DNA from 2 places in the Microbacterium aureliae genome. Region 1 is predicted to be linked to the other one. Evidence: riboswitches for the same ligand, from Rfam matches in the RefSeq annotation. Region 1 holds a riboswitch; the other holds the start of a gene.
What was found. A riboswitch is a leader RNA that binds a small molecule or an ion and turns the genes downstream of it on or off. The one in region 1 is predicted to bind thiamine pyrophosphate.
Positions count from the first base shown of each region.

Region 2: linked by a shared signal. The riboswitch ahead of ACYVF4_RS08610 (ECF transporter S component) and the one ahead of thiM (hydroxyethylthiazole kinase) in region 1 are both predicted to bind thiamine pyrophosphate.

Region 1 covers NZ_BAAGWW010000001.1:910,603-918,593, reverse strand. The annotation lists gene ACYVF4_RS04445 (glycoside hydrolase family 65 protein) at 1-2,446, shown strand, start outside; gene thiD (bifunctional hydroxymethylpyrimidine kinase/phosphomethylpyrimidine kinase) at 2,514-3,923, opposite strand; gene thiE (thiamine phosphate synthase) at 3,920-4,642, opposite strand; gene thiM (hydroxyethylthiazole kinase) at 4,639-5,472, opposite strand; TPP riboswitch at 5,463-5,557, opposite strand; gene ACYVF4_RS04425 (DNA polymerase III subunit gamma and tau) at 5,654-7,870, shown strand; gene recR (recombination mediator RecR) at 7,874-7,991, shown strand, end outside.
Region 2 covers NZ_BAAGWW010000002.1:518,214-526,204, forward strand. The annotation lists gene ACYVF4_RS08590 (ABC transporter ATP-binding protein) at 1-505, opposite strand, end outside; gene ACYVF4_RS08595 (enoyl-CoA hydratase/isomerase family protein) at 617-1,684, shown strand; gene ACYVF4_RS08600 (J domain-containing protein) at 1,686-2,615, shown strand; gene ACYVF4_RS08605 (D-alanyl-D-alanine carboxypeptidase family protein) at 2,634-4,202, opposite strand; TPP riboswitch at 4,241-4,350, shown strand; gene ACYVF4_RS08610 (ECF transporter S component) at 4,343-4,981, shown strand; gene ACYVF4_RS08615 (ABC transporter ATP-binding protein) at 4,986-6,467, shown strand; gene ACYVF4_RS08620 (energy-coupling factor transporter transmembrane component T family protein) at 6,464-7,252, shown strand; gene ACYVF4_RS08625 (SDR family NAD(P)-dependent oxidoreductase) at 7,366-7,991, shown strand, end outside.

The DNA of each region.
Region 1 (7,991 bases):
CGGAGTCACCGAGACCCTCTTCAGCGTCGGCAACGGCTACCTGGGCCTGCGCGGCAACCACCCCGAGGGGCGCTGGGCGCACGAGCACGGCACCTTCATCAACGGCTTCCACGAGACCTTCCCGATCCGTCACGCCGAGAACGCCTACGGCTTCGCCGAGCTCGGGCAGACGATCATCAACGCGCCGGACTCCAAGATCATGCGCGTCTACGTCGACGACGAGCCGCTGTCCTTCGACGTCGCGGACCTGCGCCGCTACCGCCGTGAGCTCGACATGCGCGACGGCGTGCTGCGGCGCTCGGTGCTGTGGGTGACGCCGTCGGGCAAAGAGGTGCAGATCGACTTCGAGCGCATGGTGAGCTTCGAAGAGAAGCACCTGGCGGTCATGCGGCTGCGGGTCACGGTGCTCAACGCCGACGCCCCCGTCGCCGTCAACTGCCAGATCATCAACCGGCAGGACGGCGAGGACGTCTACGGCGGCGCGCCCTCCTCGGCGCGCACCGCCGGCGTCGACCCGCGCAAGGCCGAGAAGATCGACGGGCAGCGCGTGCTCCAGCCGCAGGAGTACTGGCAGGACGGCGCCCGCACCGCGATGTCCTACCGTGCCAGCGAGTCGGGCATGACCCTCGCCGTGGCCGCCGACCACGTCATCGAGACCGACAACTCCTACAACCTGCGCACCCTCATCGAGGCCGACATCGCCAAGGACGTCTTCCGCGTGGATGCGCGGGCGGGCGTCCCGATCGTCATCACGAAGTTCGTCAGCTACCACACCTCGCGCGGCGTCCCCGTGCGGGAGCTGGTCGACCGCTGCCGGCGCACGCTCGACCGCGCGCAGGAGGTGGGCGTCGAGACGCTGCTGGAGCGCCAGCGGGCGTGGTTGGCGTCGTTCTGGGAGCGCTCGGACGTCGTCATCCAGGGTCAGGACGAGCTGCAGCAGGCCGCGCGCTGGTGCATCCTGCAGCTCGCGCAGGCCGCCGCGCGCGCCGACGGACTGGGGGTGCCCGCCAAGGGCATGACCGGCTCGGGCTACAGCGGGCACTACTTCTGGGACACCGAGATCTACGTGCTGCCGTTCCTGGCGTACACGACGCCGCAGTGGGCCCGCAACGCCCTGCGGATGCGCTCGCTGATGCTCCCCGCCGCGCGCCGCCGGGCCTTCCAGCTCAACGAGGCCGGTGCACTGTTCCCCTGGCGGACCATCAACGGCGAGGAGGCGTCGGCGTACTACGCCGCCGGCACCGCGCAGTACCACATCAACGCCGACGTCTCGTTCGCGCTGGCCAAGTACGTCCGCGCGACCGGCGACGAGGAGTTCCTGCACCGCGAGGGCGTGGACATCGCCGTCGAGACGGCGCGGCTGTGGACGACCCTCGGCTTCTGGCGCAGCGTGGACGACGTCGAGACGACGTTCCACATCCACGGCGTGACGGGTCCCGACGAGTACACCACCGTCGTCAACGACAATCTCTTCACCAACGTCATGGCGCGGTTCAACCTGCGCTTCGCCGCACGGACCGTCCGCGAGATGGCCGAGCTCGACGGCGAGGTGTACCGCGATATGGTCGCGCGCCTGAACCTCGAGGACGACGAGCCCGAGGCGTGGGAGCGCGCCGCCGAGGCGATGCACATCCCGTTCAGCGAGGCCGCCGGCATCCACCCTCAGGACCACGTCTTCTTGGAACGGGAGATCTGGGATCTGGAGAACACCCCGGACGACAAGCGCCCGCTGCTGCTGCACTTCCACCCGCTGGTGATCTACCGGTACCAGGTGCTCAAGCAGGCCGACGTGGTGCTGGCGCTGTTCCTGCAGGGCAACCACTTCTCGGCCGCCGACAAGCTCGCCGACTTCGAGTACTACGACCCGCTGACCACGGGCGATTCCACGCTGTCGGCGGTCGTGCAGGCGATCCTCGCCGCCGAGGTGGGCTATCAGGAGCTGGCGCTGAAGTACTTCACCGAGTCCGCCTTCGTCGATCTCGCCGACCTGCACCACAACGCCTCGGACGGCGTGCACGTCGCCTCGGCCGGCGGCGTGTGGACCGCGCTCGTGTGCGGCTTCGGCGGCATGCGCGACCACTTCGGCGAGCTGTCGTTCGACCCGAGGCTGCCCGCGGACTGGCCCTCGCTCAGCTACGTGCTGCACTGGCACGGCACCCGGCTGCAGGTCACCGTCGAGCGCTCGTCCCTGACGGTCGCCGCCGGCCCGGGCGACCCGGTCGCCTTCACCGTCCGCGACGAGGCGTTCATCGTGCCCGGCGGCGAGCAGATCGTCGTCCCGCTCGCCGACCAGGGCCCGGTCATCCCCGGCCGCCCGTCGCTGCGCCAGTTCGCCGACGTCCGCCGCGAGGACGGCTCGAACCTGTCGGCCTCGGTGCCGGCGGTCACCACCGCGATCCCGATCGTGGGGTCGATGGAGAACGTCGAGCACGGCTCGGACAGCTGAGAGGGCACCGGCCCGCGCGCGGTGCGCGGGCCGGTGCGCACAGGCCGGTGCGCTGAGTTCGGCGCCGTCAGGCGCGGTCGAAGAAGTCGAGCTCGTGCTCGGTCGACCTCGCGTACGCGACGTGCATGCGCGCGCGCCCCGCGTCGTCCGCGGCGCGGGCGGCGGCATCGGCGATCGCGCCGGCGCTCGCCGTCGCCCGGGCGAACGCCGTGTCGCCGTACATCCGCAGCCAGTCGTCGTACGGGTGCTCCGGATGCCGGTTCCCGCCGAAGCGGGCGCCCAGGTCGGCGTACACGACGAAGCACGGCAGCAGCGCCGCCACGAGCTCGGAGTAGGCCGACGCGGAACGCTCCAGGTGCGCGAGGTAGGCGGTGGTCTGAGGCGCCGGCGCGACCTCGCGCGCACCGTGCCGGCGGTGCATCGCCTGTTCGGCCGCGACGGCGGTCTCGGCCGACCCCGCCCAGAACGCCGCATCCGCGGGCGATCCGGCGAGGGCGCTCGCCCGCTGCAGCAGCCGCGCGTACTCGGCGAGGTACAGCGCGTCCTGCGCCTCGTAGCGGGCGAAGGTCTCGCCAGGGAGCGTTCCGTCCAGGAGCCCGCGCACGAACCGGCATCCGTCGATCCGGTGCCGGATGTCCGCCGCGGCGCGCCACGCCGTGGCCGACCAGGCCTCGGCCGACGCCGGCCGCTGGTGGTGGAAGTGGTAGATGGGTCCGTTGCCGCGTCCGACGCGCAGCGCGTCCGCGTGGCGCAGCGCTCCGGTGAGCCACTCCTTCACCCGCCCGAGCGCGTCGGGCCAGGACGCCCCGTGCGCCGCGACGGTGGCCATCGCCGACGACATCGAGCAGCCCGTCCCGTGCGTGTGCGTCGTCGCGACCCGGCGGCCGGGCACCTCGTGCACCCCCTGGGTCGTCACGATCGCATCGGGGCAGTCCTCGCCCGCGAGGTGGCCGCCTTTCAGGAGCACGGCGGTCCCGGCATCCCTCGCCAGCGCCTCGGCGTCGTTGACCGCCTGCTCCCACGTCGCCGCCGGGGGCCGCCCGGTGAGCACGGCGAGCTCGGCGAGGTTCGGGGTCACCAGATCGGCGCGCCGGCAGAGGCGCCGCAGAGCCGACTCCGCCTCGGCGTCCAGCAGCCGGTCGCCGCTGGTGGCCACCATGACCGGGTCGAGCACCACGAGGGGCGGATCGGTGCGCACGAGCCAGTCCTCGACCGTCTCGACGACCTCGACCGAGTGCAGCATCCCGATCTTCACGGCGTCGATCTCGACGTCGTCCGACACGGCGTCCAGCTGCGTGCGCAGGAACGCCGCGGGCGGCGCGTGCACGTCTCGCACGCCGCACGTGTTCTGGGCGACCAGGGCGGTCACCGCCGCCATGCCGTAGCCGCCGAACGCGGCGATCGACTTGAGGTCGGCCTGGACGCCCGCCCCGCCGGTCGGGTCGGTGCCGGCGATGCTCAGGACGCGGGGGATCATCGCACCGGCTCCGGGCGCGGCGCCGCGTGCGGCCCGCGGACCGGCTCCGGGACGGCGTCCGGAGCGGGCAGTGCCGCGTCGCACGCCGTGCGCAGCGCCCGCGTCGCCGCCGCGGGATCCTCGGCCGCGCACACGGCCGAGACCACCGCGACGCCGGCGGCCCCCGCGCGCCGCAGCGCCTCGACGTCCCCCTCGCCGACGCCGCCGATCGCGATGCAGGGCAGCGGAGTCTGCGCGGCCAGTGCGGCGAACCCCGCCACCCCGAGGGGCGGCGGATGGTCGGCCTTCGTGGCGGTCGGGCGGATGACCCCGGTTCCCAGATAGTCCACGGTGCGGGCGGGCAGGGCGGATGCCGCGGCCAGATGCTGCGGAGTGTTGGCCGTCCAGCCGATCACGGCCTGCGCGCCGAGCAGTCGCCGCGCGAGAGCCGGCGGCACGTCGGATTGCCCGAGGTGCACGCCGTCCACGCGGGCGCCCGCGTCACGGGCGGCGAGGGCCACGTCGACGCGGTCGTCGACGAGCAGAAGGCACCGGCGGTCGATCACATCCGACAGCGTCACCGCCTGCTGGATCATCTCGCGCGCCGACGCCGACTTCGCCCGCAGCTGGACGACGTCCACGCCGGCTCCGACGGCGGCGTCGACGATGTCGCGCAGGCGCCCGAAGGGCACCCGGTCGTCGGTGACGAGGTGGAGCGCGGCTCGCGCCGCCGGCGTCATCGTGCCACCGCCTGGGCAGTCGCGATGCGCGACGGCCCGTCGGCCACGGTCCGCGGAAGGGCATCGAGCTCGTCGACGAAGGACACCGCGAACGAGCCGGGGCCGCTGCAGCGGGCTGCGGCGCGCTCCGACGCGACGGCGTACATGACGGATGCCGCGAGGGCGGCCTCGAAGGGGGCGGTCACGGCGGTGAGCGCCGCCATCACCGCCCCGAGCGAGCAGCCGCCGCCGGTGACGCGCGTCAGCAGGGGATCGCCGCCGGTGACGCGGGCGACGCGGTCGCCATCGGTGACCAGGTCCACGGGACCCGACACCGCGACGACCGCGCCGCAGCGCTCGGCGAGATCCCGGGCGGCCGAGGCCGCGGCATCCGGACCGGCGGTGGAGTCCACTCCCCGCCCGCCCTCGCCGGCGCCGGCAAGCGCGAGGATCTCGGATGCGTTGCCGCGGATGAGCGTCGGCCGGTGCTCGAGGAGCTCCCGGGCGAGGGCGGTCCGCACCGGGAGCACGCCGACCGCGACGGGGTCGAGCACCCAGGGCGTGCCAGCCCGGCGGGCGTGCTCGACCGCCTCGAGGGCGGCCTGCCGCTGCTCGGCGGTCGGGGTGCCGAGGTTGATCAGCACGGCGTCGGCGACGGCGGCGAACATCCCGGCCTCGCCGGGGATGTCGCACATGGCCGGCGCCGCGCCGGCGGCCAGCAGCGCGTTGGCGGTGAAGTTCGTCACCACCGCGTTCGTGATGCACTGCACCAGCGGCGCCGCGCGCCGAAGCGCGCTCACCGCCTCGGCGGGGGAGAGGGCGGACAGGTGTGCTTCGGTGCGCGCGTTCATCGCGACATCCCTTCGCTCGCATGATCGAGATCAGGTTCGACGGGTGTGTTCTCAGCCCGCCGTGCGGGCACCCCGTGTCACTGCCGAGCAATCTAGCAGGCCGGCACGGGGTCGTCGTCGCCGTGTCCCCGGCGGGGGAACCGGCCGCGGCGATGTCTGCGGCACGCCGTAGGCTGTGGGGGTGACCACCGCCCTGTACCGCCGCTACCGGCCCGAGTCGTTCGGCGAGATGATCGGGCAGTCCCAGGTCACCGAGCCGCTCATGACGGCGCTGCGCGGCGATCGCGTCGGGCACGCCTACCTGTTCTCGGGTCCGCGCGGCTGCGGCAAGACGACGTCGGCGCGCATCCTCGCCCGCTGCCTGAACTGTGCGCAGGGTCCGACCGACACCCCGTGCGGCGAATGCGAGAGCTGCGTCGAGCTGGGTCGCGGGGGCGGCGGCTCGCTCGACGTCGTCGAGATCGACGCCGCGAGCCACAACGGCGTCGACGACGCGCGGGACCTGCGCGAACGGGCGGTGTTCGCGCCGGCGCGGGACCGCTTCAAGATCTTCATCCTCGACGAGGCGCACATGGTCACCCCGCAGGGCTTCAACGCCCTGCTGAAGCTGGTCGAAGAGCCGCCCGCGCACGTCAAGTTCATCTTCGCCACCACCGAGCCCGAGAAGGTCATCGGCACCATCCGCTCGCGCACCCACCACTACCCGTTCCGGCTCGTGCCGCCGGCGGCGATGCTGGAGTACGTCCAGCAGCTCTGCGTCGCCGAGCACGTGACCGTCGAGGCGGGTGTGCTCCCGCTCGTGGTCCGCGCCGGCGGCGGGTCCCCGCGTGACACGCTGTCGCTGCTGGACCAGCTGATCGCCGGCTCGGAACCCGCCGAGGACGGGGTGACCGTTCGCTACGAGCGGGCCGTCGCACTGCTGGGCTACACCCACGCCGAGCTGCTGGACGAGGTCGTCGACGCGTTCGCCGCCGCCGACGCCGCAGCGGCCTTCGCCGCGGTGGACCGCGTCGTGCAGACCGGGCAGGACCCGCGCCGCTTCGTCGACGATCTGCTGGAGCGCCTGCGGGACCTCATCATCGTCGCCGCGACCGGTCAGGATGCCGCGGCGGTGCTGCGCGGGGTGTCGGCCGAAGAGCTCGCCACCATGCAGCGACAGGCCGACGCCTTCGGCGCGGGCCGTCTGTCGCGGACGGCCGACATCGTCATCGCGGCACTCGACGAGATGACCGGGGCGACCTCGCCGCGCCTGCAGCTGGAACTCATGGTGGCGCGCGTGCTCGCGCAGACCACCGCGGCCGCTGCGGTGCCCGCCCAGAGTCCTCCGGTGGCGTCGCCGGCAACGGCGGGCGCCGTCTCGACGGGTGCTGCCCCGACGGGTGCCGCTCCCGCGGATGCCCGCCCGGTGCCCGCTCCCGAGCAGGCCGAGCCGGTCTCTGCCCCCGCCGCGTCGCCGGCTCCCGCTGTGCCGACCGGGCCCGTCACCGCGCAGCGCATGCGGGACGCGTGGCCCGAGGTGCTGGGCGCGCTCGAGAAGATCAGCCGGTCGTCGTGGCTCATCGCCTCGAGTGCCCGGGTGGCGGATTTCGCCGACGAGGTCCTCACCCTCGGCTTCCAGAGCCAGTCGGATGTCGCGGCGTTCAAGCGCCGCGCCGCCGGCGCCGGGCCCAGCGAGGACCTGCGCACCGCGATCCAGGGCGTCCTCGGCATCCGCGTGAAGTACCTCGCCAAGCACGACGCCGACGGGTCAGGCGACCCCGCTCCCGGCCCCGGCGACGAGACCGAACCGGGTGACCGCTGGGCGCCGCCGGCCCCGGCGGAGCAGCCCTCCTCGGCGTCTCCGAGCTCGGCGCCGCCCTCCGGACCCGCGTCGCCGCCGCCTCCGGCGCAGTCGTCCGGTCCCGCGCCGGCCCAGTCCTCTCCGGCCCAGTCCTCTCCGGCCCAGTCCTCTCCGGCCCAGTCCCGGCCGGCGCAGTCTTCCCGTCCCGCCCCGGCATCTCGTCCGGATCCCGCCGCCCCCGTGACCGATTGGGCGGTCGCGCCGATCCCGGACTCCGGTCCGCCGGCGGCGCAGTTCGCCGTCGACGACGAACCCGAAGAGGCGGAGTCCGCCGCCCCCGCGCGCCTGGCGACTCTCGCCCCGCCGCGCGACGGCGTCGTCCTCGCGCCGGCCGACGCGGCGCCGCCCGCCCAGGACGCCGACGACCCCGCCGACGAGGTCCCCGACGTGCCCGATGCCGATGCCCCCATCCCGCCGGTGGTCGCCCCGCGGCTGGCCGCCGCGCCCGAGACCCGCGGCGACGGGGTGCAGCGCTACGGCGAGGCGGTCGTCCGCCAGGTGCTGGGCGCGCGCTTCGTGCGCGAGGAGCCCTACGAAGCGCCGACGAGGTTCAGCTAGCCCATGTACGACGGCATCGTCCAGGACCTGATCGACGAGTTCGGGCGCCTTCCCGGCATCGGCCCGAAGTCCGCCCAGCGCATCGCGTTCCACATCCTGCAGACCCCCAACTTCGACGTGT
Region 2 (7,991 bases), on a different contig from region 1:
GGATGCCCTCGGGGTCCAGGCCGTTGGCCGGCTCGTCCAGCACCAGCACGCCCGGGTCGCCCAGCAGCGCGTGCGCCAGGCCCAGCCGCTGGCGCATGCCCAGCGAGAATCCGCCGATGCGGCGGCTCGCGGCATCCGACAGCCCGACGAGATCCAGCACTTCGTCGACGCGGGAACGCGGGATGCCCGCCGCCTGCGCGTAGACCGTCAGGTGGTTCGCCGCGGTGCGCCCGGGGTGGAAGCTCGAGGCCTCGAGCACGGCCCCGACGGTGCGCAGCGGATGCCGCAGCTTCGCGTAGGGAGTGCCGCCGATGGTCGCACGCCCCGAGGTCGGCCGCACGAGACCCAGCAGCATGCGCAGCGACGTGGTCTTGCCGGCGCCGTTGGGCCCGAGGAAGCCGGTGACCCGGCCGGGTTCGACCTGGGCGGTGAGATCCGACACCGCCGTGATCCCGCCGAACCGCTTGGTGACCGCCGAGAACTCCAGCAGCTGTCCTTCGGGCATGCCGAACCTCTCCGTGTCGTGGGGTGCGCAGTCGTGTGGGCGTTCACCCTATCCTGGCCCACCGGCCGCCCCGATCCCGGGATTCGGCGGCGGGCGGGTAACGTGGCGAGGGTGCGTGAGACTGATGAGGCCCGCGTCCTGGCCCGCGTCGAGGCGGGCGTCGGACACCTCACCCTGAACCGTCCCCGGGCGATCAACGCCCTCGACCTCGGCATGATCCGTGACCTCGCCGCGGCCCTCGACCGCTGGGAGCGCGATCCGCAGGTCGACCTGATCCTGATCGACGGCGCGGGGGAGCGCGGGCTGTGCGCCGGCGGCGACGTGCGGGGTCTCGCCGAGCAGATCCGCGCGGGCGACCAGGGGGCCGCGGCGGAGTTCTTCCGTGCGGAGTACGCCCTCGACGCGCGCATCGCCGAGTACCCCAAGACCGTCGTCGTCCTCGCCGACGGGGTCACCATGGGAGGCGGCATCGGGTTGGCCGGCCACGCGGCGGTCCGCGTGGTGACCGAGCGCTCGAAGCTCGCGATGCCCGAGACCCGCATCGGCTTCACCCCCGACGTGGGCGGGACGTGGCTGCTCGCCCGCGCTCCCGGGCGGGTGGGGGAGTACCTTGCACTGACCGGGACCGTCATGGGCCCCGCCGACGCGCTGTACGCCGGACTCGCCGACCACCACGTCCCCTCCGACCGGCTGGACAGCCTCGTCGACGCGCTCCGCACGCGCGCCGACCCGGGCACGGCGAACGAGCTGGTCCTGCTCTTCGACGAGACGCCGGCGCCCGCTCCCCTCGCGGAAGCGCGGGAGTGGATCGACGACGCCTTCTCGGCCGACACGGTGACCGGGATCATCGAACGGCTGCGCGCCCGGCCCGAGCCCGGCGCGGCCCAGGCGCTCGCGACCCTCGCGGAGCTGGCGCCCACGGCGCTCACGGTCACCCTCGAGGCGGTCCGCCGGGCGCGGACGCTGCCCGGCCTGCGCGCCGTCCTCGCCCAGGAGTACGGACTGGTGCTGTGGTTCGCCGCCACCCAGCCCGACCTCATCGAGGGGATCCGCGCGCAGCTGATCGACAAGGACCGCTCGCCGGCCTGGCAGCCGGCGACGCTCGCCGACGTGGACCCGGGCATCATCGAGGCCGCCTTCGCCTACGCGCCGCAGCCGCCGCTGTGGAGCGGCGACTGACATGTTCGACAGTCCGCTCTCGGCATCCGCCTACGAGATCCTGGGCGTGGATCCGGCCGCCGACGACGACGCGCTCCGCAAGGCGTACCGGCTGCGGCTGCGCCAGACCCATCCCGACACCGGCGGCGACGCGGCGATGTTCGTCCAGGTCCAGCGGGCGTGGGAGCTCGTCGGCACCCCCCAGGCCCGGGCGGCGTACGACCGGGGCCACGGGTTCGGCCAGAGCGCTCCGCCGGAGTGGTCCGAGTGGTCGCCGCCGCGTCCCGCGACCCGCGACACCCGTCCCCGTGCCCGCTCGTTCGGCCACCCGGGCGGCTGGCGCCGCGAGCGGTACCTGGCTCTCATCCGGGAGTGGGCCGGCCGCGGGGTGACCGTCGAGGACCCCTACGACCCGGCGCTGGTCCGCTCGGCCCCGCACGCCGTGCGCCGGCTGCTCGCCGACGCGCTCGCCGAAGAGGCGACCGCGCGCGTGGTGTCCGACCTCGGCATGGGCTACACGGTGTGGCACGACGTCGCGGCGGCCGGCCGCGGCGGCGATGCGGACGACAAGCTCGACCACATCGTCCTCGGGCCGAGCGGCCTGTACGCGATCCTGTCGGAGGACTTCGGCGGCCCGGTGCGCACGCGGCGGGCCGAGCTCATCGGCGACGGGGTCGACGGCGCCCCGGTGGCCGCCCTCGTCGCGCGCATGCGCGTCATCGCCCGCGCGGCGGGCGTCCGCTTCAGCGGTGCCATCGTCGTCCTGCCCGACGACGACGTCGTCCAGCCCGTCGAGGAGCTCGGCAGGGTCAAGGGGATGCCGGTGGCGATCGTCTCGCGCAGCGCCCTGTCGACCGTCCTGCGCCGTGGCATCACCGGGGCCCGCGACATCGGGGGCAACGAGGTGTTCGACATCCGCACCCGCCTGCAGCGGGCGGTCGCGTTCGTCTGAGCCGCGTGCCCGGCCGCTTCAGCCCGAAAGCCCGAACAGCTCCAGCGGATGGGTCAGGCGCCACCACGCCGACGGGTCCTCGACGTCGTCCGCGAGGCGCACGGGCACCGTCGTGACGTTGAGGGGTCCGTCGACCGTCAGCGCGCCCACCTCGCCGCCCGCCTCGCGCACGTCGCCGAGGTCGAAGCGCATCGTCACGGTGCCCGCGCCGCCGTTGAACAGCACCACCGCGGCGTCCTCGGCGGTCACGACGTCCACCTCTTCGCCCCACGCCGTCCGGACCATCCCGACGACCGTGCCCGCCGTCACGGACGGCTCGGTCTGCAGCTCCTGCTCGAGCTGATCGAACAGGTCGCGCGACACCGCGTTGCGCGCGTCGGCGTCCGGCTGCCCGAGCACCGCCGCGAACACCCGGACGGGGGTCCCGTCGACGGTGAGGTCTTTGGCCGACAGCAGGTTCCAGTTCGCGAGCGTCCCGGTCTTGATGCCGACGACGCCGTCGTCGGCGAGCAGGGAGTTGGTGTTCTCGACGGTGCCCGCGCCCGGCAGCTCGATCTCGCGCTGGGCGACGATGCCGGCGATCACCGGGTTGGACAGTGCCTTCTCGGCGAGGGCGATCAGCGCGGCGGGGGTCGCCCGGTTGCCGGGATCCATGCCGGTCGGCTCGACGACGGTGATGCCCGGCACGCCGTGGCTGCGCAGCCACGTCTCGGCGGCGTCGGCGAAGACGGCATCCGAGGCGAAGAGGTTGCCGGCCAGGCGGTCGGCGTAGTTGTTGGCCGAGCCGATCAGCATGCCCTCCAGCAGCTGCCGCTGGGTCAGGACGCCGCCCACCGGGACGTCCAGCGCGGACTCCCCGCGGTAGCGGTAGTTCCAGTAGTCCAGCGAGTCGGCGTAGGTGAACGAGAACTCCGGCCCGTCGTCGCCGGGTCCGAGCGGGATCTCGTCGAGGACGACGAGCGCGGTCACCACCTTCGTGATGCTGGCGATGGCGTCGGGCGCGTCCGTCGACGACAGCGTGCCGTCGATGCCGGCCACCGCGACCGCCGCGCCGCCGGTGTCCGGCCACGCCGGCGCATAGGCGGGGGCCGCCGCCGACGTCACCTCGGCGGCGGCGATCGTCGGTGTAACTGCCGTCAGCGGCCACAGCAGGGTGGTCAGGCAGTAGGCGGCGACGACCGCGAGGACGATGACGGCGGGCACGAGCACCCCGGGTCGCAGCGGCGACCGGCGCGGCGGCCGGTCGAGCAGGCCGTAGGTGATGAAGGTCGGGGTCGTGATGGGCCGGGGCGTGAGGGTCTGCTCGTCCAGCCACGTCAGCGCGATGCGGCCGGATGCCGTCAGCGCCGGCTCGCCGGCCGGCGCGGGCGTCGGGGCGGTCGAGGTGGGCGGCGCGGGCGACGAGCTCATCGCCGGGGCCACCAGGGTGCCCGGCGGCGACCCCGCCGCCACGGCATCCGGAGTCTCGCTCGTCGTCGACGCCGAGGAGGGCGACGGCGTCGTCGGCGTGGACGATTCGCGCGCGTCGGCCTGCCGCCGCACACGCGCCTGACGCCTCGAGATCAGGGGCGCGTCATCCACGGTCACGCGACCAAACTACCCCCGCCGCAGCGCGCTATACTCATCGCCACAACCACGGGAGTCCGGTGAGCCGGGCTGAGAGGAAGCGACCCACGCTTCGACCGTCGAACCTGATCCGGGTCATGCCGGCGCAGGGAGGAGATCCGATGCACACGTCCACATCCGCATCCACCGGCACGGGCACGTCCACGCCCCCGCGTCGCAGCCTTCGCTGGCGCGTCGTCGACATCGTCGTCGCCAGCGTCATCGGCGTCGCGTCCGGCCTCATCTTCCTGGCCTGGAACGTCGGGTACCTCGGACCGAAGACGCTGCTGGACCCGCTCCTGCCCGGCCTTCAGGGTCTGCTCGACGGCCCATGGCTGTTCGCCGGCGTCCTGGGTGCGCTCATCATCCGCAAGCCCGGCGCCGCGATCTACACCGAGACGCTCGCCGCAGTGGTCTCCGCCCTCGTCGGCAACCAGTGGGGCGGCTTCCTCACGATCGAGGCGGGGCTCGTCCAGGGTCTGGGCGCCGAGCTGATCTTCCTGCTCTTCCTCTACAAGCGGTGGAGCCTGCCGGTGGCGGTCCTCGCCGGCGCGGGAGCGGCCCTCGCGGGCGGCATCAACAACCTGCTGCTGTGGTACGTCGGCGCCGACGCCCTCTTCACCGTCGTCTACCTCGCCTCGACGATCGTCTCGGGTGCGGTCATCGCCGGCGCCCTGTCGTGGCTGCTGGCGCGAGGACTCGCCGCCACGGGCGCCCTCGACCGGTTCGCGTCCGGCCGGGACGTCCGCACGCGGGTCTGACGCGGTGGGCGGCGCAGTCCCCCGCGCCGCGGCCGTCGAGGCGCGCGGGTGGGGATGGCGGCACGCGTCGCGCCGCGACTGGGCGCTTGCGGGCGTGGACCTGCGGATCGAGCCGGGGGAGCGCGTGCTGCTGCTCGGCGCCTCGGGCGCCGGCAAGTCCACGCTCCTGCACGGCCTCGCCGGGGTCCTCGGCGGCGAGGAGGAGGGCGAGACCGCAGGATCCCTGCTCATCGACGGGATGCCGGCGGCCGAGGCGCGCGGTCGTGCGGGCCTGGTCATCCAGGACCCCGATTCGCAGGTCATCCTCGCCCGGGTCGGCGACGACGTCGCGTTCGGCTGCGAGAACCTCGGGGTCCCGAGGGACCGCATCTGGCCGCGCGTGCGCGAGGCGTTGGACGCCGTCGGACTTGACGTGCCGCTGGACCGGCCCACCAAGGCGCTGTCGGGCGGGCAGAAGCAGCGGCTGGCGCTGGCGGGGTCCCTCGCCATGCGGCCGGGCCTGCTGCTGCTGGACGAGCCCACCGCCAACCTCGACCCGGCGGGCGTCGTCGAGGTGCGCGACGCCGTGGCGGCGGCCCTGGACGCGCAGCCGATGACCCTCGTCGTCGTGGAGCACCGGATCGACGTGTGGCTGCCGCTCATCGACCGGGTCATCGTCATCGGCGGCGCCGGCGACGCCGGGGGGACGGGCGCGGTCATCGCCGACGGCACCCCGGCCGACGTGCTGCGGGGGCAGGGGCAGTCCCTGGCCGCGGCGGGGGTCTGGGTGCCCGGCATCCGCCCGCCGCACCCGCCCCCGCCGGCCACGCACGGCGGCGGCCCGCTGCTGGTGGCCCGCGAGCTGACGGTCCAGCGCGTGGCGGGGCGACCCGTCGCCGCCGGGATCGACCTCGACGTGCGCGCCGGCTCGGCGCTCGCCGTGACCGGCCCGAACGGCGCGGGCAAGTCCACGCTCGGGCTCACCCTCGCCGGTCTGCTGCCGCCGGCATCGGGCCGGCTGTCGGCGGCCGGCGACCTGGCCGAGGCCGTGCCCGCCGAGCCGATCCGCTGGACGTCGCGGCAGCTGCTGACGCGCATCGGCACGGTGTTCCAGGACCCCGAGCACCAGCTGCTGTCGACGACGGTGCGGGGCGAGCTCGAGGTCGGCCCGCACGCGCTCGGGCTCGATCCGGACGAGACCGCGCACCGCGTGGACGACCTGCTCGACCGGCTGCGGCTGCGGCGGCTCGAGCGCGCGAACCCCTACACGCTGTCCGGCGGCGAGAAGCGGCGGCTGACCGTGGCCGCGGCCCTCGCCACCCGACCTCGCGTGCTTGTCCTGGACGAACCCACCTTCGGCCAGGACGCGCGCACGTGGGCGGAGCTGGTGGGGCTGCTCGCGCAGCTGCGCGACGGCGGCGCCGCCGTGGTCGCCATCACCCACGACCTCGACGTCGTCGCGGCGCTGTACGCCGACCGGTACGAGCTCGCGGCGGTGGCGGCATGACGCTCCTGGACACGCGCGCCCGAACGGGGACCGTCGCCGCCATCAACCCGGTCGCCAAGCTCGGTGCCGCCGCGCTCATCGCGCTGCCTCTCATCTTCACCATCGACGTCGTATCGGCCGGCGTCGCGCTCGCCCTGGAGCTGCTGCTGCTGCCCTTCGCGGGGCTCGGCTGGCGGGAGTTCTGGGTGCGGACGTGGCCGGTGTGGCTCGCGGCGCCGCTGACCGCTCTCACGATCGCGCTCTACGGCGAGACGTCCGGGCAGATCTACGCGGAATGGTTCGTCGTCCGCATCAGCGAGGGGTCCCTCGCCCTCGCCGCCGCCACCCTGCTGCGCGTCCTCGCCATCGCGCTGCCGTCGGTGGTGCTCTTCGTGACCGTCGACCCGACCGATCTCGCCGACGGCCTGGCGCAGGTGCTGCGTCTGCCCGCCCGCTTCGTCCTGGGCGCCCTCGCCGGCCTGCGCATGGTGGGGCTGTTCATCGACGACTGGCGCGCGCTGGAGCTCGCCCGCCGCGCCCGCGGCGTGGCCGACCGGGGCCGGCTACGGCGATTCCTCGGCATGGCCTTCGCGCTGCTGGTGCTCTCGATCCGCCGCGGGTCCAAGCTCGCCACCGCCATGGAGGCGCGCGGCTTCGGCGCGCCGGGTCGCCGCACGTGGGCGCGGGACTCGGCGTTCGGCGCGCGGGAGTGGGCGCTCATGGCGCTGGGCGCGACGGTCGCCGCGGTCGCGGTGGGCGCCGCCGTGGCCACCGGCGCCTGGAACTTCATCCTCGGCCCGGCCTGACGAGGCCGCGGCGCGCTCGCTACCGTAGAGGGCGGGATCGTCCGTCGTGCGGTTTCCGCGTGGGACTGCGTTCCACGTATTGTGGAACGCGATATCGGTTCGAAGGAGAACTCATGGAGCTCACGGGCGCAGCCGCCCTCGTCACCGGCGGAGCCAGCGGACTGGGACTGGCCACGGCCCGCCGCCTGTCCGCCGCGGGCGCCGCCGTCACGATCGTCGACCTGCCCACGTCGCCCGGCGCCGACGTGATCGCCGGGTTCGGCGGCACCTTCGCTGCCGCCGACGTCACCGACCCCGATCAGGTCGCCGCCGCGGTGGCGCAGGCTGCGGCATCCGGGCCCCTTCGCGTGGTCGTCAACTGCGCCGGGATCGCCCCGCCCGCCAAGGTCCTCGACCGCGACGGGCGTCCGACGCCCCTCGCCGACTTCGAGCGCATCGTGCGCATCAACCTCGTCGGCACCTACAACGTCGTCGCGCAGGCCGCGGCCGTCATGGCGCAGGCCGAGCCGGCCGTTGGGGGCGACCGCGGCGTCATCGTCAACACCGCCAGCGTCGCCGCCTTCGACGGCCAGATCGGCCAGCCCGCGTACGCGGCCAGCAAGGGCGGCGTCCACGCGATGACCCTGCCGATCGCCCGCGAGCTCGCCCGTTACGGCATCCGCGTGGTCACGATCGCCCCCGGGATCATGGAGACGCCCATGCTGAAGGGGCTGCCGCAGGCCGCGCAGGACTCCCTCGG